3 regions of the Microbacterium saperdae genome follow, and region 1 is predicted to be linked to each of the others. Evidence: predicted binding sites of a transcription regulator. Region 1 holds the regulator's gene; each other region holds the start of a gene.
What was found. The regulator LexA, encoded in region 1, represses DNA repair genes until DNA is damaged. The targets are predictions, from matches to a motif close to TCGAACANNTGTTCGA.
Positions count from the first base shown of each region.

Region 2: FB560_RS00240 (HNH endonuclease signature motif containing protein) is a predicted target of LexA. The motif match lies at 5,244-5,259, and genes of this name have one in related genera.
Region 3: recA (recombinase RecA) is a predicted target of LexA. The motif match lies at 3,282-3,297, and genes of this name have one in related genera.

Region 1 covers NZ_VFOX01000001.1:1,049,532-1,059,645, reverse strand. The annotation lists gene hisH (imidazole glycerol phosphate synthase subunit HisH) at 1-565, opposite strand, end outside; gene hisB (imidazoleglycerol-phosphate dehydratase HisB) at 562-1,179, opposite strand; gene FB560_RS05030 (histidinol-phosphate transaminase) at 1,176-2,270, opposite strand; gene FB560_RS05025 (LysM peptidoglycan-binding domain-containing protein) at 2,320-2,682, opposite strand; gene lexA (transcriptional repressor LexA) at 2,993-3,679, shown strand; gene FB560_RS05015 (arsenic resistance protein) at 3,733-4,698, shown strand; gene FB560_RS05010 (dipeptidyl-peptidase 5) at 4,736-6,601, shown strand; gene smpB (SsrA-binding protein SmpB) at 6,622-7,098, opposite strand; gene ftsX (permease-like cell division protein FtsX) at 7,196-8,110, opposite strand; gene ftsE (cell division ATP-binding protein FtsE) at 8,107-9,189, opposite strand; gene FB560_RS04990 (DUF2510 domain-containing protein) at 9,373-10,114, shown strand, end outside.
Region 2 covers NZ_VFOX01000001.1:38,365-48,478, reverse strand. The annotation lists gene FB560_RS00260 (ABC transporter ATP-binding protein) at 1-1,026, opposite strand, end outside; gene FB560_RS00255 (enoyl-CoA hydratase/isomerase family protein) at 1,275-2,336, opposite strand; gene FB560_RS20830 (ATP-binding cassette domain-containing protein) at 2,447-4,582, shown strand; gene FB560_RS00245 (hypothetical protein) at 4,662-5,111, opposite strand; gene FB560_RS00240 (HNH endonuclease signature motif containing protein) at 5,270-6,685, shown strand; gene hemL (glutamate-1-semialdehyde 2,1-aminomutase) at 6,700-8,022, opposite strand; gene hemB (porphobilinogen synthase) at 8,056-9,033, opposite strand; gene FB560_RS00225 (uroporphyrinogen-III synthase) at 9,030-9,824, opposite strand; gene hemC (hydroxymethylbilane synthase) at 9,821-10,114, opposite strand, start outside.
Region 3 covers NZ_VFOX01000001.1:2,140,239-2,150,352, reverse strand. The annotation lists gene FB560_RS10305 (DNA translocase FtsK) at 1-1,476, shown strand, start outside; gene pgsA (CDP-diacylglycerol--glycerol-3-phosphate 3-phosphatidyltransferase) at 1,476-2,051, shown strand; gene FB560_RS10295 (CinA family protein) at 2,048-2,533, shown strand; gene FB560_RS10290 (helix-turn-helix domain-containing protein) at 2,675-2,983, shown strand; gene FB560_RS10285 (DUF3046 domain-containing protein) at 3,003-3,227, shown strand; gene recA (recombinase RecA) at 3,494-4,543, shown strand; gene FB560_RS20945 (regulatory protein RecX) at 5,065-5,514, shown strand; gene miaB (tRNA (N6-isopentenyl adenosine(37)-C2)-methylthiotransferase MiaB) at 5,565-7,112, shown strand; gene miaA (tRNA (adenosine(37)-N6)-dimethylallyltransferase MiaA) at 7,109-8,053, shown strand; gene FB560_RS10260 (dihydrofolate reductase family protein) at 8,092-8,622, shown strand; gene FB560_RS10255 (GNAT family acetyltransferase) at 8,679-9,125, shown strand; gene dapF (diaminopimelate epimerase) at 9,148-10,020, shown strand; gene FB560_RS10245 (class I SAM-dependent methyltransferase) at 10,070-10,114, opposite strand, start outside.

The DNA of each region.
Region 1 (10,114 bases):
TGGCGGAGAGCGGTCCGTTCTCGACGGCTGCGAGGAACGGATCGCCGTACGTGGTCCATGTCAGCACCGGCTGCGGGAAGGGCGGAATGACGTCGAGCTCCCACGACTGCGCACCGTAGGAGTGCACGAAGTAGAACCGCTCCTCCTCGATTCCGCGGAACAGTACGCTGTCGTCGCCCGGGCTCACCGTGTTCCAGCCCATGTGCGGGAGGACGGGCGCGTTCAGCTCCGTCACGGCTCCCGGCCACTCGCCGAGACCCTCCGAATCGACGCCGCGCTCGACGCCGTGGGCGAAGAGCACCTGCATGCCGACGCAGATCCCGAGCACCGGCCGTCCACCGGCGAGGCGCCGATCGATGATCTCGTCTCCTCCGTGCGCGTGCAGTGCGTCACGCACCGCCGCGAACGCGCCGACGCCGGGCACGACCAGGCCGTCGGCCTCGAGCGCCTCGGCACGGTTGCGCGTGAGCACCGCATCGGCGCCCGCAGCGGCGAGAGCCTTGACGGCAGAATGCACGTTCCCCGACTCGTAGTCGAAGACCGCGACCTTCGGAGTGCGCGTCACAGCGCACCCTTGGTGGAGGGAATTCCCTCGACGAGCGGGTCGAGCGCCTTGGCCTGGCGGAACGCCCGCGCGAACGCCTTGTACTCCGCCTCGGCGATGTGGTGCGGATCGCGTCCTCCGAGCACGCGCACGTGCACCGTGAGTCCTGCGTTGAAGGCGATGGCCTCGAAGGAGTGACGCACGAGCGAGCCGGTGAAGTGCCCGCCGATGAGGTGGTGTTCGAAACCGACCGGTTCACCCTCGTGCACGAGGTACGGGCGCCCGGAGATGTCGACCACGGCCTGCGCGAGGGCCTCGTCGAGCGGTACCAGGGCGTCTCCGTAGCGGGAGATGCCGGACTTGTCGCCCAGCGCCTCGAGGATCGCCTGGCCGAGCACGATCGACACGTCCTCCACGGTGTGGTGGGCGTCGATGTGGGTGTCGCCGGATGCCCGCACCGTGAGATCGGTCAGCGAGTGCTTCGCGAAAGCGGTGAGCATGTGGTCGAAGAACGGCACGGACGTGTCGATGCGGCTCGCACCGGTGCCATCGAGGTTGAGTTCGAGTTCGACGGTGGACTCCGACGTGCCGCGCACGCGGCTCGCGGTGCGCGGGGTCAGGGCGAGGCTGCTCATGATGCCGAGTCTATCGAGGCCAGCGCGTCGAGGAACGCCGTGGTCTCGGCCTCGGTGCCCGCCGTGACACGCAGGTGTCCGGGGATGCCGACGTCACGGATCAGGACGCCCTGGTCGTAGAGCTTCTGCCAGGTCGCCTTCGGGTCAGCCACTCCGCCGAACAGCACGAAGTTGCTCCACGACTCGTGCGGCGTGTAGCCGAGGGCCTCGAGCGTGGCCGTGATCCGATCACGCTGCTCGACGATCTCATCGACCATCCCTAGCATGACATCGGCGTTGCGCAGCGCGGCGACCGCCGCCGCCTGGGTCAACGCGCTCAGGTGGTACGGCAGCCGCACGAGACGGAGCGCGTCGATGAAACCGGGGTCCGCTGCCAGGTAGCCGACGCGCGCGCCCGCGAAGGCGAACGCCTTGCTCATGGTGCGGGAGACCGCCAGACGCGGGCGACCGGCCAGAAGCGACAGCGCGGAGGGGGCGTCACGCGGGGCGAACTCCTGGTAGGCCTCATCGACCACCACGACACCGCGCGCGACCTCGTACACGGCCTCGACCACGTCGAGGCCGAGAGGCGTACCGGTCGGGTTGTTCGGCGAGCACAGCAGCACGACATCGGGATCGACATCCCGCACCTGCGCGGCCGCCTCCTCCGGCGTGATCGTGTAGTCGGGTTGGCGTGTACCCGCGACCCAGCGGGCCCCGGTCCCCTGCGCGATCAACGGGTACATCGAGTAGGTCGGCGCGAACCCGAAGGCGGTGCGCCCCGGACCGCCGAAAGCCTGCAGGATGTGCTGCAGCACCTCATTGGACCCGTTGCCCGCCCAGATGCCCTCCGCTTCCAGACCGTTGCCCAGGTAAGCGGCGAACCCTTCGCGGAGAGCGGTGAACTCCCGATCGGGGTAACGGTTCACATCGCGGATCGCGACAGCGATCTCGTCGAGGATGTCGCTGGCCACCTCGTCCGGAATCGGATGCGTGTTCTCGTTCACGTTGAGGGCGATCGGCAGCGGCGCCTGCGGGGCACCGTACGGGGTCAACCCTCGAAGGTCGTCACGAAGCGGCAGGTCATCGAGTGAGGCGGTCACCCTTCCCATGCTAGAACGCTCAGCGGGACGAGGCGATCAGAGTGACGCTCGATTGCGGTCAGTTCGTGTACTGCGCGGGGATCGACAGCGACTGTCCGATCTGCAGCTCGCCGGTCTGCAGGACGTTCAGTCGCGTGATCTCTCCGATGACCTCACGCGGGTCGGCCGTCGGCGCGATCTCGCTGGCGATGGACCACAGCGTGTCGCCCGGGAGGACCGTGACCGTCTCGAAACTGACCGTGCCGGTGCTCTCATTCGAGGCGAGGGCGCTGCCGCCGCTGATCGCGGCGAACGCGATGCCCGCCGCGAGGGGCACCGCCGCCAGAGCGAGCAGCACGCGGCGACCGCGAACCGTCAGCCGAAGACGCGTCGCCGGGCGGGCCGGGATGACTGCTGCGGTGCTGAAGGTGATGGTGCTCATGGTGTGCTCCTCTGCGTCGCCCCGTTGCCGGGAGGATCAGCCACCTGCCGCACGGGCCGGTGGAAGTTGGCGTAGCGTTCGCATCCTGCTCTCGGCCGGGAGGGCTGAATGCGAAGCTACGTTCCGAAGGTATCTTCGAGTTCGAACATCTGTCAAGCTTTCTTCGAAACCACACCCGCCAATCCGCCGACACGCTCGAACAGATCTTCCAGATCCGCATGATTCTCGGATACGGTTTCGATAGGAACACCCCACCACGGGCCACCGACATTCGAAGAGCGGCGTCGGAAACGCGTACCGAAGGAGCATCATGAGCGAGAACTCAGCCCCCGAGCCAGAGGCACCGCGCACGCGCCGTCGGAAGAGCCTGAGCCCCAAGCAGATGGCGATCCTGGAGGTCATCCAGGCCTCGATCGCCCAGCAGGGCTACCCGCCGAGCATGCGCGAGATCGGCGACGCGGTCGGGCTCAAGTCGCTCTCCAGCGTCACCCACCAACTCGGGCAGCTGGAGCTCAGCGGCTACCTCCGCCGCGATCCCGGCAAGACCAGGGCCATGGAGGTGCTGATCGACCTTCCCGGCTCCAGCACCGAGAACCCGGCCGACGTGGCGACGCCGGTCGGCGATGCGGCACTGGTGCCGCTCGTGGGTCGCATCGCCGCAGGAGTGCCGATCACCGCGGAGCAGCAGGTCGAGGAGATCTTCCCCCTCCCCCGTCAGCTCGTGGGCAAGGGCGATCTCTTCATGCTCAAGGTCTCGGGAGAGTCGATGATCGACGCCGCGATCTGCGATGGCGACTGGGTCGTCATCCGCTCGCAGAACAGCGCGGAGAACGGTGAGATCGTCGCGGCGATGCTCGACGACGAGGCGACCGTCAAGACCTTCCGCCGTCGCGACGGGCACACGTGGCTGCTGCCCCGCAACTCGGCGTTCGAACCGATCCTCGGCGATGAGGCCACGGTGCTCGGCAAGGTGGTCGCCGTGCTCCGCGCCGTCTGACCCCGGGCGCAACATGCTCCGGCCGCCTGCCGTCGTCCGTACAGTGGGAGGTGATGACTGAGACGACTCGTACTTCCTGGATGGAACGTCATCAGGTCGCGCTCTTCCTGGCGGCGATCCTGTGCGGCGTCGGAGTCGGCCTGGCCGTTCCCGGCAGCGATGCTCTCGAGTACGCGATCGAACCGGTGCTCGGGGTGCTGCTGTTCGTCACGTTCCTCTCCGTCCCCTTCCGGCGGATCGGCGGTTCCCTGCGCGATGCACGCTTCCTCGGCGCGCTCGGACTCCTCAACTTCGTAGTGGTCCCGATCGTCGTCTTCGCGTTGTCCCGTTTCGTGGCCGACGAGAGCGCCTTGCTGATCGGCGTGCTCCTGGTGCTGCTCACACCCTGCGTCGACTACGTGATCGTCTTCACCGGACTGGCCGGCGGGTCCGCGACCAAACTGCTCGCCGCCGCCCCGCTGCTGATGCTCGCCCAGATCCTGCTGCTGCCGTTGTACCTCCTGCTGTTCATCGGGCCGGACGCCGCCGCGCTGATCGACGGCGCGCCGTTCGTGCGGGCCTTCGTCGTCTTGATCCTTCTCCCGCTGGCAGCCGCCGCCCTGGTGCAGGTGCTGGCACGTCGATACTCCCTCGTCCGCACGATCGAGAGCGGTCTGCTCGCCGCGACGGTGCCCCTCATGAGCGCGACGCTCCTGATCGTCGTCGCCTCCCAGGTGCGCGCAGTGGGTGCACAGCTCGGGGCGCTCACCAGGGTCGCGCCGATCTACCTCGCGTTCGCCGTCATCCTCGTCGTGCTCGGCATCCTCGTGGCGCGCATCGCCCGTCTCGACGCGGCGTCGTCGCGCGCACTGACGTTCAGCGGCGTCACGCGCAACTCACTCGTGGTCCTCCCTCTCGCGCTCGCGCTTCCCTCGGCCCTCGCACTCGCACCGCTGGTCGTGGTCACCCAGACGCTGGTGGAGCTCATCGTGATGGTCATGCTGGTGCGCGTCCTGCCCCGGCTCATCCCGCAGCGCTGACGCCGTGACGGTCTCCACGCCCGCATAGGCTCGACGTATGACTTCGCCCTACGGGTCCTGGCCCTCCCCCTTCTCTGCGGCTTCGGTGGCCACCTCCTCGCCGCGCATCGACGGGGCGCGGTTCGTCGGCGACGACATCTGGTGGGGCGAGTCCGTACCGGCCGAGGGCGGTCGTGTCACCGTCCGGTCCTCGACCGGACGAGAGGTCCTGCCGGCTCCCTGGAGTGCACGCTCACGAGTGCACGAATACGGCGGAGGGGCCTGGACGGCGGATGACGAGGGCACCCTGTACTTCGTCGACGCCAAGGACCAGCGGGTGTACCGCCTCCCCGCGGCCGGCGGGCCGACGCCGCTGACGCCTGAGGGGCCGGCCCACGGCGGTCTGCGGTGGCAACACGGCCGTCTGCTCGCGGTGCGCGAGGACCTCACGTCTACGCCGCACCGACGCGCGATCGTGGGCGTTCCGCTGGACGGCTCCGCCTCCGGCGATCCGGCAGCGATCCGGGTGTTCGCCGAGGGATCCGCGTTCTTCGCGCATCCGGCGCTCTCCCCCGACGGCTCGCGGATCGCGTGGGTCCAGTGGAGTGGGGATCGGATGCCGTGGGACGCCGCCACGGTGCACCTCGCCACCGTGGACGGGCGCGAGGTGGCGACCCTGCCGAGTCGGGCTGCTCTGCAACCCGAATGGGTCTCCGACGATGCACTGCTCTACGCCGATGATCCCTCCGGGCGCTGGCTCCTGCATCGCGTGCACCTCGACGGCCTCTCCCCGAGCGCGCCGGCCGAGCTCATCGCACCGGCCGATGCCGATACCGGCTACGGATTGTGGGTGCTCGGCAACCGCTGGTTCCGGCCGCTCTCCGACGGCCGGACCGTCGCCATCCGCACGAACGGCCGCGATCGAGTCGTCGTGATCGATACCGAGGGAGAGACACGCGACCTCGACGTGCCCTGCGACGGCCATGTGAGCGTTGACGATGTCCGCGGACACCGCGTGCTGCTGTCCGGCAACGGTTCCCACGTGAACCCGGGCGTCTGGTGCGTGGACCTGGACTCCGGAGAGGTGACGGCGGTGCGCGGCGGCGACCGGGTGGATCCCGCATGGATGCCCGCCGCACAGCAGATCGACATCGACGGTGCGCACGGACCGGTGCACGCCTTCGCCTACGCACCGGCGAACCCGGAGGTCTCCGCCCCGGAGGATTCGCTCCCGCCCTATGTCGTGCTCGTGCACGGCGGACCGACCGCCCACGTGACGGGTGCCACGTCCGCCGCGATCGCGTTCTACACGAGCCGTGGCATCGGCGTGCTCGACGTGAACTACGGCGGTTCGACCGGCTACGGTCGCGCCTATCGGGAGCGACTGCAGGGGCAATGGGGCGTGGTCGACGTCGACGACGTGATCGCCGCCGCACAGGGGCTCGCCGACGCCGGCCTGGCAGATCCCGATCGGATCGCGATCCGCGGCGGCTCGGCCGGGGGCTGGACCGTGTTGTCGGCCCTCGTACGCGGCGGGGTGTTCGGGGCGGGCATCAGCCGCTACGGCGTCTCCGACCTGCGGATGCTCGCTGAGGACTCCCACGACTTCGAAGCGCACTACATCGAGAGCCTCGTGGGTCCCCTGCCGGAGTCGGAGCAGCTGTACATCGACCGCTCCCCGCTCTCATCCGCCGGCCGGATCGCGGTGCCGGTGCTCCTGCTGCAGGGCGAGGACGACCGTGTCGTGCCGCCGTCGCAGTCCGCGGCGATCCGCGACGCACTGGCCGCGCGCGGAATCGACCATGAGTACGTGCTCTATCCGGGAGAAGGGCACGGCTTCCGCCGCGCGGAGACCGTCGTCGATGCGCTCGAACGGGAGCTGACGTTCCTCGGTCGTGTCTTCGGATTCGCTCCGCGACTCTGATCCCGGATTCGTCCGGCTAATTACTCCCCGACGCGGTTGCGCAACCGCATGGCCCGGTCTGCCTCGCGGGTGTCCTGACGCTCACGCAGGGTCTGACGCTTGTCGTACTCGCGCTTTCCCTTCGCCAGGGCGATCTCGACCTTGGCGCGACCGTCCGAGAAGTAGAGCTTCAACGGGATCAGCGTGTATCCGCCCGCCGAGACGGCGTGGGCGAGCTTCGCAATCTCCTCGCGGTGCAGCAGCAGCTTGCGCACGCGCTTGGCGGTGTGGTTCGTCCAGTGACCCTGGGAGTACTCCGGAATGTGCACCGAATCGAGGAAGACCTCGTTGCCCTTGATGAACGCGTACCCGTCGCTCAGGTTCGCGCGCCCCTGGCGCAGCGACTTCACCTCGGTGCCCGTGAGCACCATCCCCGCCTCGTACGACTTCTCGATGTTGTAGTCGTGACGTGCGCGACGATTGGTCGCGATGACCTTCTCCCCGCGTTCCCTGGGCATGATGCTCTCCTGTGTGTCGATGAGCTCAGCGACATGAAACGGCTGAGCAGCCTTTCAGTCTATACCGAGCACGGAGGGCACACCCGACCCGGTCGGGTCAGGTGCGCAGCCAGCGTCTGATCGCGAACCCGGCGGACAGGGCCGCCAGCACGATGCCGATGCCGATCAGCACAGGCACCACGAGCATCGCGTCCTGCATCGTGATCCAGGTCGTGATGAAGGGGACTCGACCGCGGAGGTATCCGTTGACTCCGAAGTGCACCCCGGCGACGACCGCGGCGCTGGCGAGCGCAGACCCCAGGAACGCCGCGAACACGCCTTCGAGGACGAACGGCGTCTGGATGAACCTGTTGGACGCGCCGACCAGGCGCATGATGCCGATCTCCTTGCGTCTCGCGTACGCGGACAGACGGATCGTGGTCGCGATCAGCAGCGTCGCCGCGATCAGCATGAGCACCGCGATACCCACGGCGATATACGTCGCGACCGTGAGCGCGGAGAAGAGCGGCTCCAGATATTGCAGCTGGTCCTTGACCTGCTCCACGCCCGCCTGGCCGCTGAAGGCCTCGGCGAGCACCGGAGACTGCCCCGGGTCCTTCATCGTGACGAAGAACACCTCGAAAGCCTGGTCGGGCGTGAGCACGCTGGCCTGGTCGGCGCCGAGCTGCTCGACGAGCTTGGCGTAGGTGTCTTCCTTGGTGTCGAACGTCATCGAGCTGATGAGCGGCGAGAGCGCATCGCCCTCGAGCTGAGCCCGGACGGCTTCCACCTGCTCATCGCTGGCCGCGCCGTCGACACAGGTGTCGGATTCCGAGACCGCGGAGCACATGTACACGGCGACCTGGGCGCGCTCGGCCCAGTAGCCGCGCATGACGCCGATCTGGCCCTGCATCAGGATCGCCGCACCGACGAATGTGAGCGAGACGAAGGTCACCAGCACGACGGAGATCACCATCGAGATGTTGCGGCGGAGACCGCCGAGGGCTTCGGCGAGGATCAGACCGATTCTCATGAGGTCGGCCCCACTTCTTCATCGTCGCCGTCAGAGAGTCCCAGGCGATCGGCGACGCCGAGCTCGGCGACATCGACCTGCGGCAGGACGATCGGATGCGTGCGCGGGCCGACCGCGACAGGAGGGTCGACCGGAGCGGGATCCGGCGCCACGACCGGCTCGAGAGGCACCACCGTGTCCGCGGGTGTGCTCTCGGCGACAGGTGCGGATGCCGAAGCTGGCTCGTGCGCCGGAGCGGCGGCAGCGGCCTTGCGCTGCTCGCTCAGCTCCTCGGCGAGTGCGGCTCGGACCATGGAGAGGTCTGCCGTCTGGCGCTGCACCTCCTGCACCGCGGTGAGCGCGGCGACGGCGGCCGCGCCGCGTACCTCTGCCGGCACGAGGCGAGGGATGTTCGAGGTGTCGCCGTACCCGCCGTGCACCTCGTCGCGCACCATCTCGCCGTCGTTGAGCTCGATCACGCGACGCTGCATCTGGTCGACGAAACCAGCCTCGTGCGTAGCCATCAGCACGGTCGTTCCACCCGCGTTGATACGGGCGAGCAGCTGCATGATGTCGACCGAGGTCGCGGGGTCCAGGTTGCCTGTGGGCTCATCGGCGAGCAGCACCTGCGGACGATTGACGAGAGCGCGTGCGATGGCGACGCGCTGCTGCTCGCCACCGGAGAGTTCGTGCGGCATCCGCTTCTGCTTGCCGTCCAGCCCGACCAGCGCGAGCGCCTCGGGGACGGCCTGCTGGATGAACCCGCGCGAGGAACCGGTGACCTGCAGGGTGAAGGCGACGTTCTGGTAGACGGTCTTCGACGGGAGCAGCCGGAAGTCCTGGAACACCGAGCCGATGTGGCGCCGGAAATAGGGCACCTTGCGGTTCGCGAGCGAGCGCAGGTCTCTGCCGAGCACCGCCACCCTCCCTGAGGTGGGGACGTCCTCGCGCAGGATGAGCCGCAGGCAGGACGATTTGCCGGACCCGGAGGCGCCGACCAGGAAGACGAACTCCCCGCGCTGCACCTCGAAGTCGACTCCGGACAGAGCGGGCTTCGACGTCCCGCGGTAGCGTTTCGTGACGTTCTCGAACCGAATCATGGCGCTACGAGCCTAAGCGCGCCTCTTCGGCTGGCCGCGAGCGACACCCCGCGCAGTGCGTCCGCGTCAGGATCGGATGGGTAGTGCTCCCCATCCGACACCCCCTGCCACGTCGCAGGCCCCTGTTAACATGAGGATGCCGGTGACGCACTCGCGGCCGGCCCAATGCTTCTAGGGGGAACCATGACGACACCTGCAGGTTGGTACGACGACGGATCCGGACGTCAGCGCTGGTGGGACGGCCAGCAGTGGACCGAGCACTTCGCTCCGGAGGCCGCAGCGCCCGTCGAGGCGGAGACCGCCGCTGCGGCTGAGGTCCCGACGACAGACGCGGCAGCGGCGTACGAGCCGCCCGCATCCGAGGCTCCGGCGTACGAGGCTCCGGCGTACGAGGCGGCCGCCCTCGACGAGCCGTCGATCGATGACACCGTGATCCGTCCGACTGACGAGACCGCGACCACCCCGGCGGCGCAGGACTGGTCCGCGCCGTCGACCGCTCCGGCCGCGTCGTCCGACCCCAACGCGTTCGCCGATCAGGGTGCGACCGCGGCGACCACGCCGCTCGACGACGGCATCGCCGCCTATGCTCGTCCCGCAACGCCGGGCTATCCGGGTTCCGCACCGGTGTACCCGGGCGCCTACTCGGCGGCGCCGACCGGCTACCCGGCCGCAGCACCCTACGGACAGGCCGCTCCCGAGGGGCCGAAGAAGGTCTCGGTCCTGGGGCTGGTCGGGCTGGGCCTGGGCGTGCTGGGCACGATCCTGGTCTTCATCCCGGTCATCGGCTTCATCGGGTTCATCGTTCTCGCGGCCGGCTTCATCGTGTCGCTCATCTCGCTCTTCCTGAAGGGCAAGAAGTGGCCGGGCATCACGGGCCTGATCCTCGCGGTGGTCGGCACGATCATCGGCATCGTGATGTCGTTCA
Region 2 (10,114 bases), 1.0 Mb from region 1:
GGTGAACTCGACGCCGTCGAGCGCCACGGATCCGGGGATCGGGAACTCGGTGACGCCGTTCTCCGGGCGGACCAGGGTGGACTCGGAGTCGAGGACCTCGCCGATGCGCTCGGCCGAGACCGCGGCGCGCGGGATCATCATCGCCATGAAGCTCGCCATGATGACGCCGCCCATGATCTGGCCGATGTACTGCATGAAGGCGAACAGCGTGCCCACCTGGACGGTGCCGTTGTTCACCTCGATGCCGCCGAACCAGATGACCGAGACGACGGTGACGTTGAGGATGAGCATGAACAGCGGGAAGAGCAACACGAAGAGCGACCCGACCTTGCGTCCGACGTCCATGATGTCGGTGTTCGCGCCGCGGAAGCGCTCTTCCTCGATGCGCTCGCGCACGAACGCACGCACCACGCGGACACCCGTGAGCTGCTCGCGCATGATGCGGTTCACGTTGTCGAGCTTGCCCTGGTAGGTGCGGAACAGGGGCACCATGCGCCCGATCACCAGAGCCGCGAGGATGAGCAGCAGCGGCACAGAGACGGCGATGAGCCAGCTCAGGCCCACGTTGGTCTGGATGGCGAAGACGATGCCGCCGATCGCGAGCAGAGGCGCCGTGACGAGCATGGTCGCGCCCATCATGGCGAGCATCTGCACCTGCTGCACGTCGTTCGTGTTGCGGGTGATGAGCGAGCCGGCGCCGAACTGCGACACCTCGCGCTCGGAGAAACCGCTGACCTTGCCGAAGACGTCGGCACGGATGTCGCGGCCGGCGCCCATCGCGGCGCGCGCCGCGAAGTAGGTCGCGGTGACGGAAGCGATGATCTGCCCCAGCGACACGGCCAGCATGAACAGACCGGTGCTCCAGATGTAACCGGTGTCACCGAGGGCGACGCCCTTGTCGATGATGTCGGCGTTGAGGCGCGGAAGGTAGAGGGTCGCTGCGACACTCGCGAGCTGGAAGACCAGCACGGCGAGCAGCAGCCATCGGTATCGAGACAGATAACGGAGGAGGATTTTTCCCAGCACAGGCGGACTTTCTAGGAAGGATGAATCGGCGGATTTCTCGGCTGACGGATGCCGACCGACAATCGGCCACAAGAAAGAGTGCCACGAAGCGCCGACATTCGTATCCCCCTATCGGGGGACCTTCGCTGACAGCGAACCTTTCCGTGGTCCGGCCAGCGATTTCTGCACCGGGCCGAACAAGTCGACACCTCGTGCCAAGTCGAGGCACGGGCGAAGGAGAAGAGTGGGGAAGGAGAGGCGGCGAGCGCTCAGAAGAGCGGATGCCGAGGCACGTACGCCCGCGCCTCCGCGCCGGCATCCGGTGCCAGCTCGGCGAGCGTGGCGGGCTGCCACCGGGGGTTGCGATCCTTGTCCACCAGCTGTGCGCGGATTCCTTCGACGAGGTCGGGGTGCTCGTTCACGAACCAGAGCACCCGGCGGTACTCGCCCTCCAGCGCGGCGCGGAGTCCCGATGCCTCGCGTGCCTCGCGCACCGCATCGAGCGTCACGACGAGACCGGTCGGCGCGAGCCCCTCGAGCAGGTCGGCGATGGCGGCGGCATCCGTACTGCCCTGCGCCTGGAGCCGTCCGACGATCTCCGCGACGGTCGGCGCCGAGAAGGCCTCGTCGATCGCGGGGCGGAGGGAGGGCAGAGTCGTCGGCTCCGGGGTCTCGTCGAAGAGCAGCACGATCTCGCTGGGCCCGGTGGGGTCGGCGCGGAAGGCGAGCGCCTCGCGCAGCGCGTCGAGCCGATCGGACGGCACGAAGTGGTCCGCGAAGCCGAGGTAGACGGCATCCGCGCCGTTCATCGTCTGGCCGGTGAGCCCGAAGTATTCGCCGAATCGTCCGGGTGCCCGGCCGAGGAGCCAGGTGCCGCCGACGTCCGGAGTGAATCCGATGCGGGTCTCGGGCATCGCCAGCTTCGAGCGCTCCGTGACGATACGGATCGCGGCGTGGCCGGCGAGGCCGATGCCGCCGCCCATCGTGATGCCGTCGGCGAGGGCGACGACCGGCTTGGGGTACTCGGCGATCAGCGCGTTCAGCGCGTACTCGGCGCGGAAGAACTCCGCCGTCTCCTCCGCGCGTCCGCCCACGATCTGGGCGTGCAGGGCTCGCACATCTCCGCCCGCGCACATGCCGCGCTCGCCCTCTCCGTCGATCAGGACGATCTGCACGTCGGTGTTCTCACGCCAGGCGTGGAGCGTCTGGGTGAGGATCTCGATCATGCCGAGGTCGAGCGCGTTGATCGCCTCGGGACGATTGAGCGTGAGCCGGCCGAGGGCTCCTTCCGTGCGGATGAGGACGCGGGGAGCAGGCGTGGATTCGGTCACGGGAGCCAGGCTACTCCGATCCCACGACGCGGGATTCCGCATGAAATACGCGATCCGAGCGCTTTTCCGGCAGGATAGAGGGAAGTGCCCAATGCAAGGAGAGGTCGCGGATGCCCGACGGACAGGTGCTCGAGTTCACACATGTGACGAAGCGCTTCAATGAGGTGACCGCCGTCTCGGACCTCTCTGCCCGTGTCGAGCCCGGTGCAGTCACTGCTTTCCTCGGCCCCAACGGGGCCGGCAAGACCACGACGCTGCGCATCCTGCTCGGTCAGGTGCGTGCCACGTCCGGTACCGCCACGATCGGCGGGACGACGTACGCAGAGCTCCGCCAGCCGCTGCGCACCATCGGCTCCGTGCTCGAGGAGACGGTCTACCGTCCCCGCCGCACGGCCAGTCGGCAGCTGACGATCGCGGCGAAGGCGAACGGCATCCCGCTCTCCCGCGTCGACGAGGTGCTCGCACTGGTCGGACTCGACGGTGAAGGCGATTCCCGCATCGGCGGGTTCTCGCTCGGCATGCGTCAGCGGCTGAGCGTCGCGCACGCGCTGCTCGGCGACCCCGGCGCTCTCGTCTTCGACGAGCCGGCGAACGGTCTCGATCCCGAGGGGATCCGCTGGATGCGTCTGCTGATGCGCCGCCTGGCGGATGAGGGACGCACCGTCCTCGTCTCCTCGCATGTGCTCAGCGAGGTCGAGCAGGTGGCCGACAACGTGCTGGTGCTCTCGAAGGGCCAGCTGGTGCTCTCCAGCGGCATCGAGAAGCTCGCCGACCCGACGGCCGGCTCGGTCGTCGTGGATGCCGTGGACCGTGCCGCGCTCACGGCCGCACTCTCGACCGCCGGCTTCGACGTGGAGGTGCTGCGCTCCGGCCTCACCGTGCGCGGCGGAGACGCAGGAACGGTCGGCGCCGTCGCAGCTCAGGCCGGCATCGCGTTGAGCACGCTCGTGCAGCGTGGTCCGACGCTGGAGGACGTGTTCATCGAGCTGGTCCGCGGCGGCAAGCTGGAGCCGCGCGCTTCGGCCGCCGCGTCGCAGCTCGCACTCGCACCGACTTTCGCGGTCCCCGCCGCAGACGCCGACTCCCCTGCCGAGGAGGCCCCGGCGGAGGAAGGCTCCCCGAACGCCGAGGACGCCGGGGACGACACGCTGATCGCCGAGATCGCCGAGGTCACGGCCGTCTCGGCTGCGGTGTCGGAGACGGCTCCCTCGGATCCGACTGCCGCCGCGGCGATCGCCGCCGGCGCCGACCCTGCGCCCGAGGAGAAGGCGTTCTCCGACGAGGATGCCATCGCCGCCGCCGTGGCGGAGGTCGCGGAGAGCATCCGCGCATCGGAGAATGTGCACCACGCGGACCCCGAACTCGCAGCCGACACCGAGCTCACGGCCGACACCGACGAAGAGGACGCGATCGCGCAGATCGCCGTCGATGAGGCCGTCGCCGCGGATGAGGCTCTCACCGAGGCGTCTGAGACATCCGAGGCATCCGAGGCATCCGAGGTGCCGTCCGAGACGTCCACTCCCTCTTTCGACGAGATCCTGTTCGGCACCGCGGCTCCCGTCGCCGCCGCGTCGACGCCGTCGGACGCGGATGACGAGCCTGTGCACGACGTCAGCCAGATCTTCGCCGACAGCGAGGACGACGAGGCGCGCGAGTCTGACGAGGACGCCCCGGAGGCGACCGATCTCGCGGCGCCGGAGGGTCAGGACCCTGAGGTCACCGAGGTGGACGACGCCGAGACCGAACCCGTCGAGGCGCCCGCCGCCTCCGACGACGAGTCCGCAGAAGAGGACTCCGCGGGAATCGAGATCTTCGACGGCCTCGAGGGCGCGAGCGACCAGTCCGAGGGCGAGCAGTCCGATGGCGAGCAGTCCGAGGACGACCCCCGCTCCGCTGCGGTGAGCTCGATGCTCGCTGCCGCGGCTCGCGCCTACTACGAGGACGAGCCCAAGGACTACCCGCTCGGCGCAGAGACGTCCGAAGATTCTTCGGGATCCGGGGAATCGACATCGTGGAGTGTCGCATCCACGGGTGTCATCGACACCGTGCCCGCCGCGACCCCCGTCGATCACGATGCGGACGATGCCCCGGCATCCGATGAGCACGTCGAGGGCGAGCACCACCACCACGATGGCGACCACCACCACGAGGGCGAGCACCACCACGATGGTGACCAGCACCACCACGACGGTGACCACCACCACGAGGGCGACCACCACCACGAGGGCGAGCACCGTCAGGACTGACGGACATACCGCTCCGACATGTGAGAAGCCCTCCGCGACCTTTCGGTTGCGGAGGGCTTCTCACATGTCATCTGGTCTGTCAGGCGGGCCGGGGGCGGATCACCGGACGACGGCTGCCCTTCGTCACAGGAGTCGGCGCCGTCGCCACGATCTCCTCGACATCGGCTGCTTCGCTGGACACCTCGAGACGCAGCGCCTGTGTGAGCGCGAGCCCGTGCCGGGTCGTGAGGATCAGGCGCCGGTACTGCGCGTCTCCGTCGAGGTCGATCACGACTGACGGACGACGGCGACGGATCAGCACGAAGTCGAGGCTGCCCGCAGCCTTCCAGCTGCCGGCCGCGAGGACACCGGGGATGTGCGTGCCGGGATTCGGTACGCCCCGCAACCAGGTCCACGCGTCGTCGATCAACTGCACCTTGGTGATGGTCTCGCGCACGATCCGGAGATTCTCGCGGTGGAAGGTCGCGGCACGCTCGATCGGCGAGAGCACGACCTCCAGTTGCGTCTGATCCAACAGCAACGTCACCATGAGTCCAGTCTGCCAGCGCGGTCCTGCCAGTTGTCTGGAAGTTGCTCACAGGAACGCAACGATCCATTGTCGAAACCCACCATCGGAGCAGCGCTCCTGAGCATCTCAGCTGTGGATGACTTCCCCCGAGTGTCGTACATATGTTCTAGGCTAGCAGCATGCCACAGACCCCCTCCGACCACATCGAACAGCGTGCGACGCTGCTCGACGCGTGGGTGGAGAAGCGGCGACAGATCGCCAGACTCGAGGCGGAATCCGCCGAACTGCTCGTCGATCGGCTGCTCCTGCGCGACGCCGACACACGGGAGAGTCCGTACCATCGCGACACGATCCACCGGTCGATGATCGCCGAGTACTCGGCGGCCGCCCGCGTCTCGCAGGGAAGCGTCGAGTACGCGTTCTCCGACGCGGCCTTCCTCGACTCCGATCACCCTGCCGCCCGCGAGTCGTTCCGTCGGGGCGCGATCACGGGCGCCCATGTACGCGAGATCGTCCGCGCCGGCACGATCGTGCGAGAGGCGGTCCGTGAAGGGAGAGCGGATGCCGGGGCGCTGGACCTGTACGACGCCGCCGCAGTGGTCGTCGCCGAGAACGAGACCCCGGCCCGCACCCGTGCTCTGGTGCGCCAGATCGCCGCAGCGCTGGCCGGCGAGACGCTGGTCGACCGCCATCGACGCGCCTCCTCGGAGCGCAATGTCACGATGCGCTCCGTCGACGACGGGCTCGCGCTGATCTCCATCGTGCTTCCCGAACACCTGGCCGCCGCGATCATGGACCGTCTCACGCAGCTCGCGCGTCAGGTGATCGCGGCTCGCGACGACGTCGAACCGGTGCTCTCCCCCGACGGGCTCGACTCCGGTGAGAATCCGATCTTCCCCGAAGACCTCGACTGGAGCGCACCCGGCCTCGACGAGTGGGCCATCTTCGGCGAACGAGACACCTTCACGACAGATCCTCTACCCGAGCCGAGCCCGATCATCGTCCCTGCCGATACGCGCACCATGGACCAGGTGCGCACAGATCTCCTCACCGACCTGCTGCTGGCGGCCGACCCCAGCGAGGCGGCGGGTGCGGGCATCGATCAGGTGCGGGCGCACATCCAGGTGACGGTCGCTGCCACGACGCTCCTCGGGGCCGATGACCGCCCGGCAGAACTCGACGGTTTCGGACCGATCGATCCCGACATCGCCCGCGATCTCGCCGGGCGCAACGGCGGATGGTCCCGGCTGTTCCTCGATCCGGCGGGGATGGTGGTCGAGACCGACACGTACAGTCCGACAGAGGGGATGCGTCGGTTCCTGCGGGCGCGCGATCAGCACTGCCGCTTCCCCGGCTGCCGCATGCCGGTGCGCCGCTGCCAGATCGATCACAACCACGACCATGCCCGGGGCGGGCGGACGAGCCTGTCCAACCTCAGCCACTTCTGCGCGGGTCACCACGTGCTCAAGCATCCGGACGTCGATGAACACCATCGATGGACCGCTCGACAGCTCCCCGACCGAAGCCTCGACTGGGTCAGTCCGCTCGGGCGGCACTACAGCGATCCACCACCGCGTCGGGTGATGTTCGTCTGAGCAGGTCCTCGCGCTCAGGCCTGGGCGGCCGCCGCTGCCTCCGCCGCGACGGGGAGCGCAGCCTCGATGCGCTGGAGCTCGTCCTCCCCGTGAGCAGCGGTGAGGAACCAGGCCTCGAAGACGCTGGGCGGGAGAGCGATCCCCTGTTCGCGCAGCGAGTGGAAGAACGGGGCGTAGCGGAATGACTCCTGCGCCTGCGCCTCGGCGTAGTCGCGCGGAGCGGAGGCCCGGAACGACGCGTTGAACAGGTTGCCGGCCTTCGCGACAGCGTGCGTCACCCCGGCACCCGTGAGCGCGGCTGCGAGCGCGGTGGAGACCCGGTCCGCAGCGGCATCCACGGTCGCGTAGACATCGGGGGTCGCCAGACGCAGTGTCGCCAGACCTGCCGCGACCGAGAGCGGATTCCCCGAGAGCGTTCCCGCCTGGTACACCGGCCCGAGGGGGGCGAGGAGGTCCATGACCTCGGCGCGGCCTCCGAGTGCGGCGAGCGGCATCCCTCCACCGACGACCTTGCCGAACGTGACGATGTCCGGGAGGTACTCCTCCCCCGCGGCGGCCTGCAGACCCCAGAATCCGGCGGAGTGCACCCGGAAGCCGGTGAGCACCTCATCGAGGATCATCAGGGCGCCGTGGGCGTGGGCGGTGTCGGCGATCAGCCGGTTGAAGCCCGGCAGCGGAGCGACCACGCCCATGTTCGCAGCCGACGCCTCCACGATGACCGCGGCGATGCGCGGGCCGTGCTCGGCGAAGACCGCCGCAAGAGCATCCGGGTCGTTGTAGCCGATCACGAGGGTCTGCGCGGCGATCGGCGCCGGCACCCCGGCCGACCCGGGGAGCGCCAGCGTCGCGACACCGGAACCGGCCTCCGCGAGCAGTCCGTCGGAGTGTCCGTGATAGTGCCCGGCGAACTTCACCAGCAGATCGCGGCCGGTGGCACCGCGGGCCAGACGGATCGCGGTCATGGTCGCCTCGGTACCGGTCGACACCAGACGCACGCGCTCGATCGGACGTGTCTCGCCGAAGCGCACGCGCTCCGCGATCACGGCGGCGAGCTCGACCTCACCCTCGGTCGGCGCACCGAACGAGAGACCGCGCGTCGCCGCCTCCTGCACAGCGGCGACGACCTCGGGGTGCGCGTGACCGAGGAGCGCGGGACCCCACGAGGCGACGAGGTCGATGTACTCGTTGCCCGCGGCGTCCGTGACGGTCGCGCCCTTCGCGGATGCGAGGAAGCGGGGCGTGCCGCCGACGGAGCCGTAGGCGCGCACCGGGGAGTTCACCCCGCCGGGGATCACCGCGCGAGCGGCAGAGAACAGGTCGTCATTGCGGTCGGTCATGATGATGCTCCGAAGAAGAGAAGACGGTACGGCTCAGGCGCGCAGCCAGCGCGCGGCCTCGGTCGCCCAGTAGGTCAGCACCGCGTCGGCGCCGGCGCGGCGGATCGACAGCAGCGACTCCAGGATGGCCGCGCGGCGATCGATCCACCCGTTCGCCGCGGCGGCCTCGATCATGGCGTACTCACCGGACACCTGGTATGCCCAGACCGGAATACTGACGGTGTCGCGCACCTCGCGCAGCACGTCGAGGAAGGCCATGGCAGGCTTCACCATCACGATGTCGGCGCCTTCGGCCTCGTCGACGACGGCCTCGCGGACGCCCTCCCGACGGTTGCCGGGACCGAGCTGATACGTGCGGCGGTCACCGGTCAGCTGCGAATCGACGGCCTCGCGGAACGGACCGTAGAAGGCGCTGGCGTACTTCGCGGCGTACGCCAGGATCAGCGTCTGCGTGAATCCCTCGGCGTCGAGTGCGGCGCGGATGACGGCGACCTGGCCGTCCATCATCCCCGACAGCCCGAGCAGCTGGGACCCGGCGCGCGCCTGCGCGAGCGCCATCGACGTGTACCGTTCGAGCGTCGCGTCGTTGTCCACCGACCCGTCGGCCGCGAGCACGCCGCAGTGGCCGTGATCGGTGAACTCATCCAGGCACAGGTCGGTCTGCACGACGAGCGCATCGCCGACCTCGGCAGCCAGCACCTCGGTCGCCACGTTCAGGATCCCGTGCGGGTCGTCCGCTCCCGAGCCACGGGCGTCGCGCACGGCAGGAACGCCGAACAGCATCACACCGCCGACACCCGCCTCAGCGGCTTCGACGGCCGCCGCGCGCAGCGAGTCCAGCGAGTGCTGGGCGACGCCGGGCATGGAACCGATCGCGACCGGCTCGCTGAGACCTTCGCGAACGAACATCGGCAGCACGAGCTGCCGCGGCTGGAGAGAGGTCTCGCGCACGAGATCGCGTACTGCCGGCGACTGGCGCAGGCGCCTCAACCGGACGTCGGGGAAGCTCACGGCGCGAACTCGTCCGCCGCGTGCGGAAGCGTGAAGTGCGAGACGGCATCGATCAGCGCGTCGACCGTCTGTCGGTCGGCGACGACCGAGACCGGAAGCCCGGCCTTCTGCGCATCGCGAGCCGTGCGCGGTCCGATCGCGGCCAGCAGTGTCTCGTCGGGGATCTCCGGGAACTGTTCGCGCACCTGCTCCGCGACCGACCCGCTCGTGATGAGGATCGCGTTGATGCGGCCGTTCTCGACATCCCGCTTGATGCGGTCCGTGACGGGGACGCCGACCGTACGGTAGGCCACGACGCTGTGCACATCGTGCCCGGCCTCCGACAGCAGACGGCTCAGCACGGGCTTCGCGATCTCGCTGCGCAGCGCGAGGATGCGCCGGGGGTCGGTCTCGAGCGCGATGAGCTGCTCGGCCATCCCTTCGGCGGAGTTGTCCTGCTCCGGCACCAGGGCGACTTCATAGCCCACGGCCTGAAGGGCAGCTGCGGTCGTCTCTCCGACTGCGGCGATGCGCGTCGAGGGTGGCACGGCCGCGCGGTGGGCGAACAGCACGTCGACGGTCGTCGCGCTCGTGACGGTGAGCCAGTCGAACTCGCCGGCCGCCAACTGCTCCAGGGCGACGTCGAGCGCCGCCTGGTCGGTCGTGGGTGCGAAATTGATCAACGGCGCGACGACGGGGATCGCTCCCTGTGCGCGCAGGCTGGCGGCGACGCCGTCGCCCCACGGCCCTCCGCGGGGCACGAGGATGCGCCAGCCGTCCAGTGGTCGGTCCTGCTTCATATCGGATGTCATGAGGAAAGATGCTCTCGGGAGACGAGGTCGGCCGCCCCTTGATCGAGCAACCGACGGGCAACAGTCAACCCGAGCTCGCGCGCTGCGTGCATCGGGCCTGCACCATCGGCAGCATCCGCTCCATTGCCACTGCCGTTCCGACGAATATACTCCCCGTTCAGGTCTTCCGTGACGTCGAGGCCGATCCGACGGTCTCCTTCGGCCGAGTAGACCACTGTTCTGACCCGCACCGATGAGCCTTCGACCACCGCATGCGCGGCCATCGGCGCCTGGCATCCGGCGTCCAGGCC
Region 3 (10,114 bases), 1.1 Mb from region 1:
TCCCGCGGGCCGACGGTGACGCAGTACGAGGTCGAGGTCGGCCACGGCGTCAAGGTCGAGAAAATCCTGCAGCTGAGCAACAACTTCGCGTACGCCGTGGCATCGAACGATGTCCGTATCCTCTCGCCCATCCCGGGCAAGAGCGCGATCGGCATCGAGATCCCGAACGCCGACAAGGAGATGGTCGCGCTCGGTGACGTGCTGCGGTCTCAGGCGGCTCAGAAGAGCACGCACCCGATGACGATCGGCGTCGGCAAGGACGTCGGTGGCAACATCGTGATCGCGAACCTCGCCAAGATGCCTCACCTGCTGGTCGCCGGTTCGACCGGATCCGGTAAGTCCAGCTTCGTGAACTCGATGATCACGAGCCTCCTGATGCGCGCCCGACCTTCTGATGTGCGCATGGTCCTCATCGACCCGAAGCGCGTGGAACTCACGAGCTATGCCGGCGTGCCTCACCTGATCACGCCCATCATCACGAACCCGAAGAAGGCCGCAGAGGCGCTCCAGTGGGTCGTGAAGGAGATGGACATGCGGTACGACGACCTCGCGTCGTTCGGCTTCCGTCACATCGACGACTTCAACCGTGCGGTGCGTGCCGGCGAGGTCGAGCTTCCCATCGGCAGTGAGCGCGTGCTCAAGCCGTACCCGTACCTCCTGGTCGTCGTCGACGAGTTGGCCGACCTGATGATGGTGGCCCCGCGAGACGTCGAGGACTCGATCGTGCGCATCACCCAGCTCGCGCGTGCATCCGGTATCCACCTGGTGCTCGCGACTCAACGACCCAGCGTCGACGTGGTCACCGGTCTCATCAAGGCCAACGTGCCCTCCCGACTGGCGTTCGCCGTGACCAGTGTCACGGACAGCCGAGTGATCCTCGACAGCCCCGGTGCCGACAAGCTGATCGGTCAGGGTGACGCCCTGTTCTCGCCCATGGGGTCGTCGAAGCCGTTCCGTCTGCAGGGCGCGTGGGTCGACGAGAAGGAGATCGACGCGGTCGTCAAGCACGTGACCCGCCAGGCGCGCCCCGAGTATCGCTCGGATGTCCAGGAGGCCATGGAGCCGGCGAAGAAGAAGGAAGTCGACGAGGACATCGGCGACGACCTCGAACTGCTGCTCGCGGCCGCAGAGCTCATCGTCTCGTCCCAGTTCGGCTCCACCTCGATGCTTCAGCGCAAGCTGCGTGTCGGCTTCGCGAAAGCGGGACGCCTCATGGACCTGTTGGAGTCTCGCGAGATCGTCGGGCCCTCCGAGGGATCGAAGGCGCGAGACGTGCTGGCGACCGCCGAACAGCTTCCGCAGGTCATGGCCAAGCTGCGCGGGGAGGACTCTCCCGCACCGGCAGCAAGCTCGACTGTGCCCCCTGTGCCGCCGCTTCCGACTGCAGTCGACCCGATCGAGGCGCAGTATGACGGACTCCCCGTCGTCGAATCCGAGGGCGATGAAGACGCCTGGGGCCTGACAGGACGGGACTGATGACCATTCCGAGGCAGCTCCCCAACGCGATCACGATCGCCCGCATCCCACTGGCGGTCATCTTCTTTGTCGTGCTCCTGCTCGGCGGGACCTACGGTGTCCCGAGCCCCGGCCTCCGGTGGACGGCCGCGATCCTGTTCATCGTGGCGATCTCGACGGACTGGGTCGACGGCTATCTGGCGCGCAAGTACGACATCGTCAGCGACTTCGGGAAGCTCTGGGACCCGATCGCCGACAAACTCCTCACCGGCGCAGGCTTCATCGGTCTCGCGATCCTCGGGGAGATCCAGTGGTGGATCGTGCTGATCATCCTGGTGCGCGAGTGGGGGATCACGGTGCACCGGCTCGTCGTCGCCAAGGAGCATGTCGTGGCGGCCGCGTGGATGGGCAAGATCAAGACCGCGTTCCAGGGCGTGGCTCTGGGGTGGGCGCTGCTGCCGCTGCACGAGTTCATCGGGCTCGGACCGTGGACCCTCATCACGGCCGTTCTGATGATCATCGTGCTCATCCTCACCGTGGTGAGCGGGATCGACTACATCGTCGCGCAGGTCCGGGGCTCTCGTCAGAAGGCATGATGTCTCCTGCTGCCGCTGTCCTCTCGGCTCTGGGACGTCGAGGCTGGACCCTCGGGGTCGCTGAATCCCTGACGGGTGGCTCCGTCAGCGCTGCTCTCGTGGCGGTGCCCGGTGCGTCGGCCGTGTTGTGGGGCGGCGTCGTCGCCTACGCGACACCCGTCAAACATTCCCTGCTCGGCGTCGACGCCGATCTGCTGGCGCGTCACGGCGCCGTGCATCCGAGCGTCGCGCTGCAGATGGCGGACGGGGTACGGAGGGCGGTGAGCATCGACGGCGTAGACGCGCACGTGGGGATATCGACGACCGGGATCGCCGGCCCCGATTCGCCGGACGGCCAGCCTGTGGGCACCGTCCACGTGGGCGTTGTCACCCCCGAGGCGTCGCGCACAGTCGAGTTTCGGTTCGACGGCGATCGCGCGCAGATCCGTTCTGCCGCGGTCGACGCGGTGTTGCTCACCCTGCGTGATGTGCTCGGGGAATAGCCGGCGTATTCTCGCCGTTACGTATGATGTGCTCACATTCAAACCACAGAGTGCAGGGGTAGATTTTGTGAAAGCCAGTAGGACTAGACTGGCGATCTCGTCGGAGGGGACTCCGACTTTACGATCCGGGAGGAGGTTCCGATGATTCTTGTACGACAGGAAATCGGCGATGTGCTGAGGGACTTCCGCCTGCAGAAGGGACGCACCCTCCGGCAGGTCGCGAGCAAGGCATCGGTTGCGCTGGGATACCTCAGCGAGGTCGAGCGAGGCCAGAAGGAAGCATCGAGCGAGATCCTCGCTTCGGTCGCCGACGCGCTCGACGTACCGATCTCGACGATCATGCGTGAGGTCGGCGATCGTATCTCCGTGCTTGAGGGCATTCAGGTCTTCCCGGATGTCGTCCCGGACGACCTCGTGGCGTCGATCGAGCCCGAGCTGTCGCTGCGCTGACGCGCGGTCTTCCACCACGATGCGTCGTAGTGAGTTTCTCCGCGCCGTGGAGGCTGAATTCCACACCCGCGCGTCGTCTCTCCTCCAGGATCTCGTGCTGACGCCTTTGGGAGGTCGCACTGCGGCCGAGGCGCTCGATGCGGGGGTGCCTCCGCGCGAGATCTGGTATGCGCTGTGCGACGAGATGGATGTGCCGCTGTCGCGGCGCCACGGAGCCGGACGCCTCGAACCCCGCAAGCGCTGAACCGCATCGGTGTTCGATGAATCCAGGTTCCGACGCGCCGTGAACGGCGTGTCGTCGAAGATGCGTTCGAATCCGGCGTAGTCTTCTGCACAAGTGGTTCAGAGCTGGTGCTCTCCACCGTTCGCAGGGTCGACGGCCGAATGTCGGAGGTCCCTCGTACGGTGAAGACATGGCCGATGAGCCATACGCCTTGTCGGAGAGTTGCTCCCAGCCGGGAGCGCCGCGACAGCCTACAGGCGGCACCACGCGAGCAGAAGGAACACATCATGCCATCACCCGCAGACCGCGAGAAGTCCCTGGAAACAGCTCTCGCTCAGATCGATCGCCAGTTCGGAAAGGGCTCGGTCATGCGGCTGGGCAGCGACGAACGTGCTCCTGTCGCCGTGATCCCGACGGGATCCATCGCTCTTGACGTCGCTCTCGGCGTGGGAGGCCTGCCGCGCGGTCGAATCGTTGAGATCTACGGCCCGGAGTCCTCGGGTAAGACGACGCTGACGCTGCATGCGATCGCCAATGCGCAGCGCGCCGGCGGTATCGCTGCGTTCATCGATGCCGAGCACGCGCTCGACCCTGACTACGCAGCGAAGCTCGGAGTCGACATCGACGCGCTGCTGGTCTCGCAGCCCGACACCGGAGAGCAGGCGCTCGAGATCGCCGACATGCTCGTGCGCTCCGGCGCGATCGACCTGATCGTCATCGACTCGGTGGCCGCCCTGGTGCCGCGCGCCGAGATCGAAGGCGAGATGGGTGACTCGCACGTCGGTCTCCAGGCGCGCCTCATGTCGCAGGCGCTTCGTAAGCTCACCGGTGGTCTCAACCAGACCAACACCACGATGATCTTCATCAACCAGCTGCGCGAGAAGATCGGTGTCTTCTTCGGTTCCCCGGAGACCACCGCCGGTGGAAAGGCGCTGAAGTTCTACGCCTCGGTGCGACTCGACATTCGTCGAATCGAGACGTTGAAGGACGGTACGGAGGCGGTCGGAAACCGCACACGCGTCAAGGTCGTGAAGAACAAGATGGCACCGCCGTTCAAGCAGGCGGAGTTCGACATCCTCTACGGCATCGGCATCTCTCGCGAGGGCAGCCTGATCGACTTCGGCGTGGAGCACGCCATCGTCAAGAAGTCCGGCTCCTGGTACACGTATGACGGTGACCAGCTGGGACAGGGCAAGGAGAACGCCCGTACGTTCCTGCTGAACAACCCCGACATCGCGTTGGCTATCGAGACCCAGATCAAGCAGAAGCTCGGCATCGGCCCGCAGGTGGCAGCTGTTGCCGCAGCTGACGAGCTCGCCGAGCGTCGCCCGGCCTGATCATGACCGGCGAGAGCGGGGGCGGATCGCGAGGCGCTGATGAGCGACTCGCCCCCGTTATCCCTTTGTTCGGCGGAGGAACGGCTCGCGCCGGTGACGTATCGAGCGATGCGCCGTCAGCGACGCCAGCCCCGGAAGGAGTCTCCGCATCCGAGGCGAGGTCCTCTTCTCAGAAGGGGAGCTCGGACGACTCACCGTCTCGCGCATCTGGAGCGGATGTTCTAGCGGGAGCGGAGCAGGCAGCGGCCGTCGTTCCACGCAGGACCGGAGACGCCGGTCTTTGGCGATCGACGTGGGATTCATCGCCGAACAACGGGAGCTCGACAGGGGAAAGCGCCGAAGCGACGCCGAGCGATCGGCATCCCGCGCGTGGGGGAGCGGCGACGAAGAGTGCTCCGCGATTGCGGGCGTTGGACAGGCATTCCGGCGTCGAAGAAGTGGAGTCCTTCGACGCTCCTGACCCGGAAGAGAACCGGAAGATCGCGGCGGAGAGTCTCGTCAGGAAGCTCCGAACACGCTCCTTGTCGATCTCGGAAGCCCGCACGGTATTGAAGACCCACGGTCTCGACGGCGCCCAGATCGACGATGTGCTCGACGATTTCACCCGACGTGGCTACCTCGATGACGCCGCCCTCGCGAGTCAGCTCGTGGAGTCGGGGAGCCAGCGCAAGGGGCAGGGACGCGTTGCGCTGTCCCGTGCTCTCGCACAGCGCGGTATCCCGCGCGACGTGGTGAACGCGGCGCTCGATGAGCTTCCGGACGACGATGCCGAGCGGGCGTTGGACTTCGCGCGGACCAAGGCACGGTCGCTCAGCAGGCTCGACGCCGAGACGGCGCTGCGGCGTCTGGTGGGCCAGCTGTCTCGCCGCGGATACAACGGATCCGTCGCCATGACCGCGGCGAAGACGGCCCTGGCCGAAGCGACGTTCGGTGGTCGACCGAGCGGCGTGCGATTCGTGGATTCCGACTGACGCCTGCGCCGCGCTGATCCACGCGATCGCGCTCGTACAATGGGAGCATCATGACTATCCCGCGCAGCGAACCGACGATCATCACCGCCTCGTCGGCAGCCGTCGACGTCGACGGCCGACAGCGATCCTACGAAGTGCGCACCTTCGGGTGCCAGATGAATGTCCACGACTCGGAGCGATTGTCCGGTTCGTTGGAAAGCGCCGGCTATACCCGTGCTGAGGCAGGGACCGAGGCGGACGTCGTCATCATCAACACCTGCGCCGTGCGTGACAACGCCGCCGGCAAGCTGTACGGGACGCTCGGCCAGCTGGCCGCCGTCAAGCGGCGCAAGGACGGGATGCAGATCGCCGTGGGCGGGTGTCTCGCTCAGATGGACAAACAGGCCGTGCTCGATAAGGCGCCCTGGGTCGATGTCGTCTTCGGGACGCACAACATGGGCTCTCTGCCCGGTCTGCTCGAGCGCGCCCGCCACAACGGCGAGGCCGAGCTCGAGATCCTCGAAGCGCTGGAGGTGTTTCCATCCACGCTTCCCACGAAGCGTGACGCGGCTCACAGCGGTTGGGTGTCGATCTCGGTGGGCTGCAACAACACCTGCACGTTCTGCATCGTGCCCAGCCTCCGCGGCAAAGAGAAGGACCGTCGCCCCGGTGACATCCTGAACGAGATCCGTCTTCTCGTCGAGGATGGTGCCCTCGAGGTCACCCTCCTCGGCCAGAACGTCAACTCCTACGGCGTCGAGTTCGGTGACCGCCAGGCGTTCGGAAAGCTCCTGCGAGCGGCGGGAGAGATCGACGGCCTCGAACGTGTGCGCTTCACGAGTCCCCATCCGGCGGCGTTCACTGATGATGTCATCGACGCGATGGCCGAGACCCCCAACGTCATGCCGCAGCTGCACATGCCGTTGCAGTCCGGGAGCGATCGGATCCTCAAAGCGATGCGGCGTTCCTACCGGAGCGAGCGTTTCCTGGGCATCCTCGATCGGGTGCGCGAGCGGATCCCACACGCGTCGATCACGACCGACATCATCGTGGGTTTCCCCGGTGAGACCGAGGAGGACTTCGAGGACACCATGCGTGTCGTCGAGCAGGCGCGCTTCTCCGGCGCTTTCACGTTCCAGTACTCCATCCGCGAGGGTACGCCCGCCGCCACGATGGACGACCAGGTGCCGAAGGAGATCGTCCAGGAACGGTACAACCGGCTGATCGCGCTGCAGGAGCGCATCTCGCTGGAAGAGAGTCAGAAGCAGATCGGTCGTGAGGTCGAGGTCCTCGTCTCCACCGGCGAAGGGAAGAAGGACGCGGCGACGCATCGCCTGACCGGTCGTGCGCAGGACAATCGTCTCGTGCATTTCGAGGTCACCGAAGGCTCCGATCTTCCCCGTCCCGGCGATGTGGTCACCGTGACCATCACTCACGCAGCTCCGTTCCACCTGCTCGCCGACGATCCGACCGGTCGTCCGTTGCAGATCCGTCGTACGCGCGGCGGGGACGCATGGGATCGCGCACAGGCAGAGTCCTGCGCGGTGCCGGCTCCCGCGAGCGACGGCGGACCGCGGGCTGTGTCGCTCGGACTCCCGACGCTGCGCGTCGGAGTGTGAACACGATCCCCGCGCACGAATCGTCGGCGGCATCGGAGCCTCGGCTCTGGGGCATCGTCGGTGCGACAGGCACAGGCAAGAGCGATCTCGCGCTCGATCTTGCGGAAGCACTGCGCGAGCGCGGGAACCCGGCAGAGATCGTCAACGCCGATGCGATGCAGCTGTATCGAGGGATGGATATCGGCACGGCGAAGCTGCACCTCGACGAACGTCGGGGTATTCCGCACCACCTCTTCGATGTGAGAGAGGTCGACCAAGAGGCCGCGGTCGCCTGGTATCAGCCGCTCGCTCGTGATGCGGTCGCCGCGATTCATGAGCGCGGCGGCGATGCGATCCTGGTGGGCGGGTCCGGGCTGTACGTCTCCAGCGTCATCTACGACTTCCAGTTCCCTCCGCGCGATCCGGAGGTGCGCGCACGACTCGAGCAGGAGCTGGCGGAGCAGGGCGTCACCGCGCTGCTCGAGCGGATCCGTGCCCTCGATCCGACCACGGCGGCCCGTGTCGACCCGCGCAACGACCGCCGTGTGATCCGTGCGCTGGAAGTCCTCGAACAGGGTGGTGCGACCCATGGAGCGGCGTTGCCCGAAGAGCCGGTGCTGTGGCACGGGCGCACGAAGCTGATCGGCGTGCACATCGATCGTGCGGAGCTTGTCGAGCGGCTCGACGCGCGCGTGGAGCGCATGTGGGAGGCCGGACTGCTCGATGAAGTCGCCGGGCTGCGCGATCACGGACTCGAGCGCGGCGTCACCGCGCAGCGCGCGATCGGCTACGCGCAGGCCCTGGGGCACCTCGAGGGTCGGCTCACGCGCGCCGAGGCGATCGCCGAGACCCAGGCGCTCACGCGTCGCTACGCCCGCCGTCAGGTGTCGTGGTTCAAGCGGTACGACGGGCTGGAATGGCACCAGCCTCCCGTCGATGTGCGCGCCCTGCTCGTCGGCTGAGACCCGTCGATGTCGGTGGCTCCTGCGAGGCTGGGAGCATGACCACCTACTACTACACGGCGTCCAGCTTGGACGGGTTCATCGCTACCCCCGAGCACTCGCTGGAGTGGCTGCTGAAGCAGGACATCGATCACGAAGGCCCGATGGCGTACGCGGCGTTCGAGAAGGGAATCGGAGCGCTGGCGATGGGCGCGTCGACGTACGAGTGGCTGCTCCGCAACCAGGGTGAGGAACCGTGGTCATATGCGCAGCCGACCTGGGTCTTCACACACCGGGACCTCCCGACGCCGGAAGGAGCGGATGTCCGATTCGTCGAAGACGATGTGCGCACGGTGCACAGGGAGATGGTCGCTGCGGCGGGGGAGAAGGACGTCTGGATCGTCGGTGGGGGAGAACTCGCCGGGCAGTTCGCCGATGCCGATCTGGTCGACGAGGTCTGGGTGCAGTACGCACCCGTCACGCTCGGCGCGGGAGCGCCGCTGCTGCCGCGTGCCCTCGACCTGGAACTGCTCGATGTGGCGCGGAACCGGAGCTTCCTCTGCGGTCGCTACCGCGTGACGAAGAGATGACCGTTCGCCCCTAGACTCGTGACCCGGTGCAGTCGGCAGGACGAGGAGGACAGAGCGTGGAGTGGGCCATTCGTGCGTTCGTGGACAGCGACACAGAACCCGTTGTTTCTCTGTGGCATGAGGCTGGTCTGACCAGACCCTGGAACGACCCCTATCTCGACATCGCGCGTAAACGCGCGGTGCAGCCGGAGCTGTTCCTGGTCGCCGTGCTTCCGCCGGGGGAGGCCTCCGACGAGGCGACAGTGATCGGCACCGTGATGGCAGGGTACGACGGTCATCGGGGGTGGCTGTACTACCTCGCCACGGCAGAATCCGCTCGTGGGCGCGGAGTGGCCCGCGGCCTCGTGCAGGAAGCGGAGCGGCTCCTGGAGGAGATGGGATGCCCGAAGGTGCAACTCATGGTGCGGGAAGGGAACGAGGTGGTCCTCGGGTTCTACGACGCGCTCGGCTATGAGCGCTTCACCGTCGCGAACACGGGGAAGCGGCTCGTCGCCGACGCCTAGCCTTGATCCCTAGACTGGGCTGATGGTCGCATTCACCAAGGGACATGGCACCGGCAACGACTTCATCATCATCGCGGACGCGGATGGGGAGCTCGATCTGAGTGCGGAGCAGGTCGCCGTCCTGTGCGACCGCCACTTCGGCATCGGTGCGGACGGCGTGCTCCGGGTCGTGCGGTCATCGGCCATCCCGGAAGGCGCAGCGAGTCTGGCCGAGGAGCCCGACGCGGAATGGTTCATGGACTACCGCAACGCAGACGGCTCGATCGCGGAGATGTGCGGCAACGGCATCCGCGTCTTCGTGCACTTCCTGCTCCGCTCGGGTCTCGCGGAGATCGAACCGGGCTCGACGCTGCCGATCGGCACCAGGGCTGGAGTGCGGGATGTGACACGCAGCGAGTCCGGCTACCAGGTGGACCTCGGACGCTGGCGCCTGTCGGGCGGCGAACCGTTGGTGAAGGCGGACGGACTCACGATCACGCGCCCTGGCATCGGTATCGACGTGGGCAACCCGCATGTCGTCGTGGCACTTGCCTCTGAGGTCGAACTCGCCTCGCTCGAGTTGCACCGCGCCCCTGAACTCGATCCGGCACCGCCGGCCGGCGCGAACGTGGAGTTCGTCGTGCCCGGCGAGCCGCTGGTGCGCGACGGCATCGGTCACGTGCGCATGCGGGTCTCCGAGCGCGGGGTCGGCGAGACCCTCAGCTGCGGCACGGGCGTGGCTGCGACGGCCCTGGCCGTGCGCTACTGGGCGGGCGAGGCCGCGCCGGACAACTGGCGCGTGGAGGTTCCCGGCGGCACCCTGGGTGTGCGGATGTTCCCGGCCGAGGACGGCGAGCACGTCGCCCTCTCCGGTCCGGCCCAGCTCGTCTTCCACGGCGAGGTCGATCTGATCTGACCTCGGTGCCTGGCCTCGCCGCTGGGGCGTTCGCGCCGCGGCGAGAGTCTCAGCTGAGGGCGATCGGCTCGGTCGGCGGACTGCCGTGCTTGCG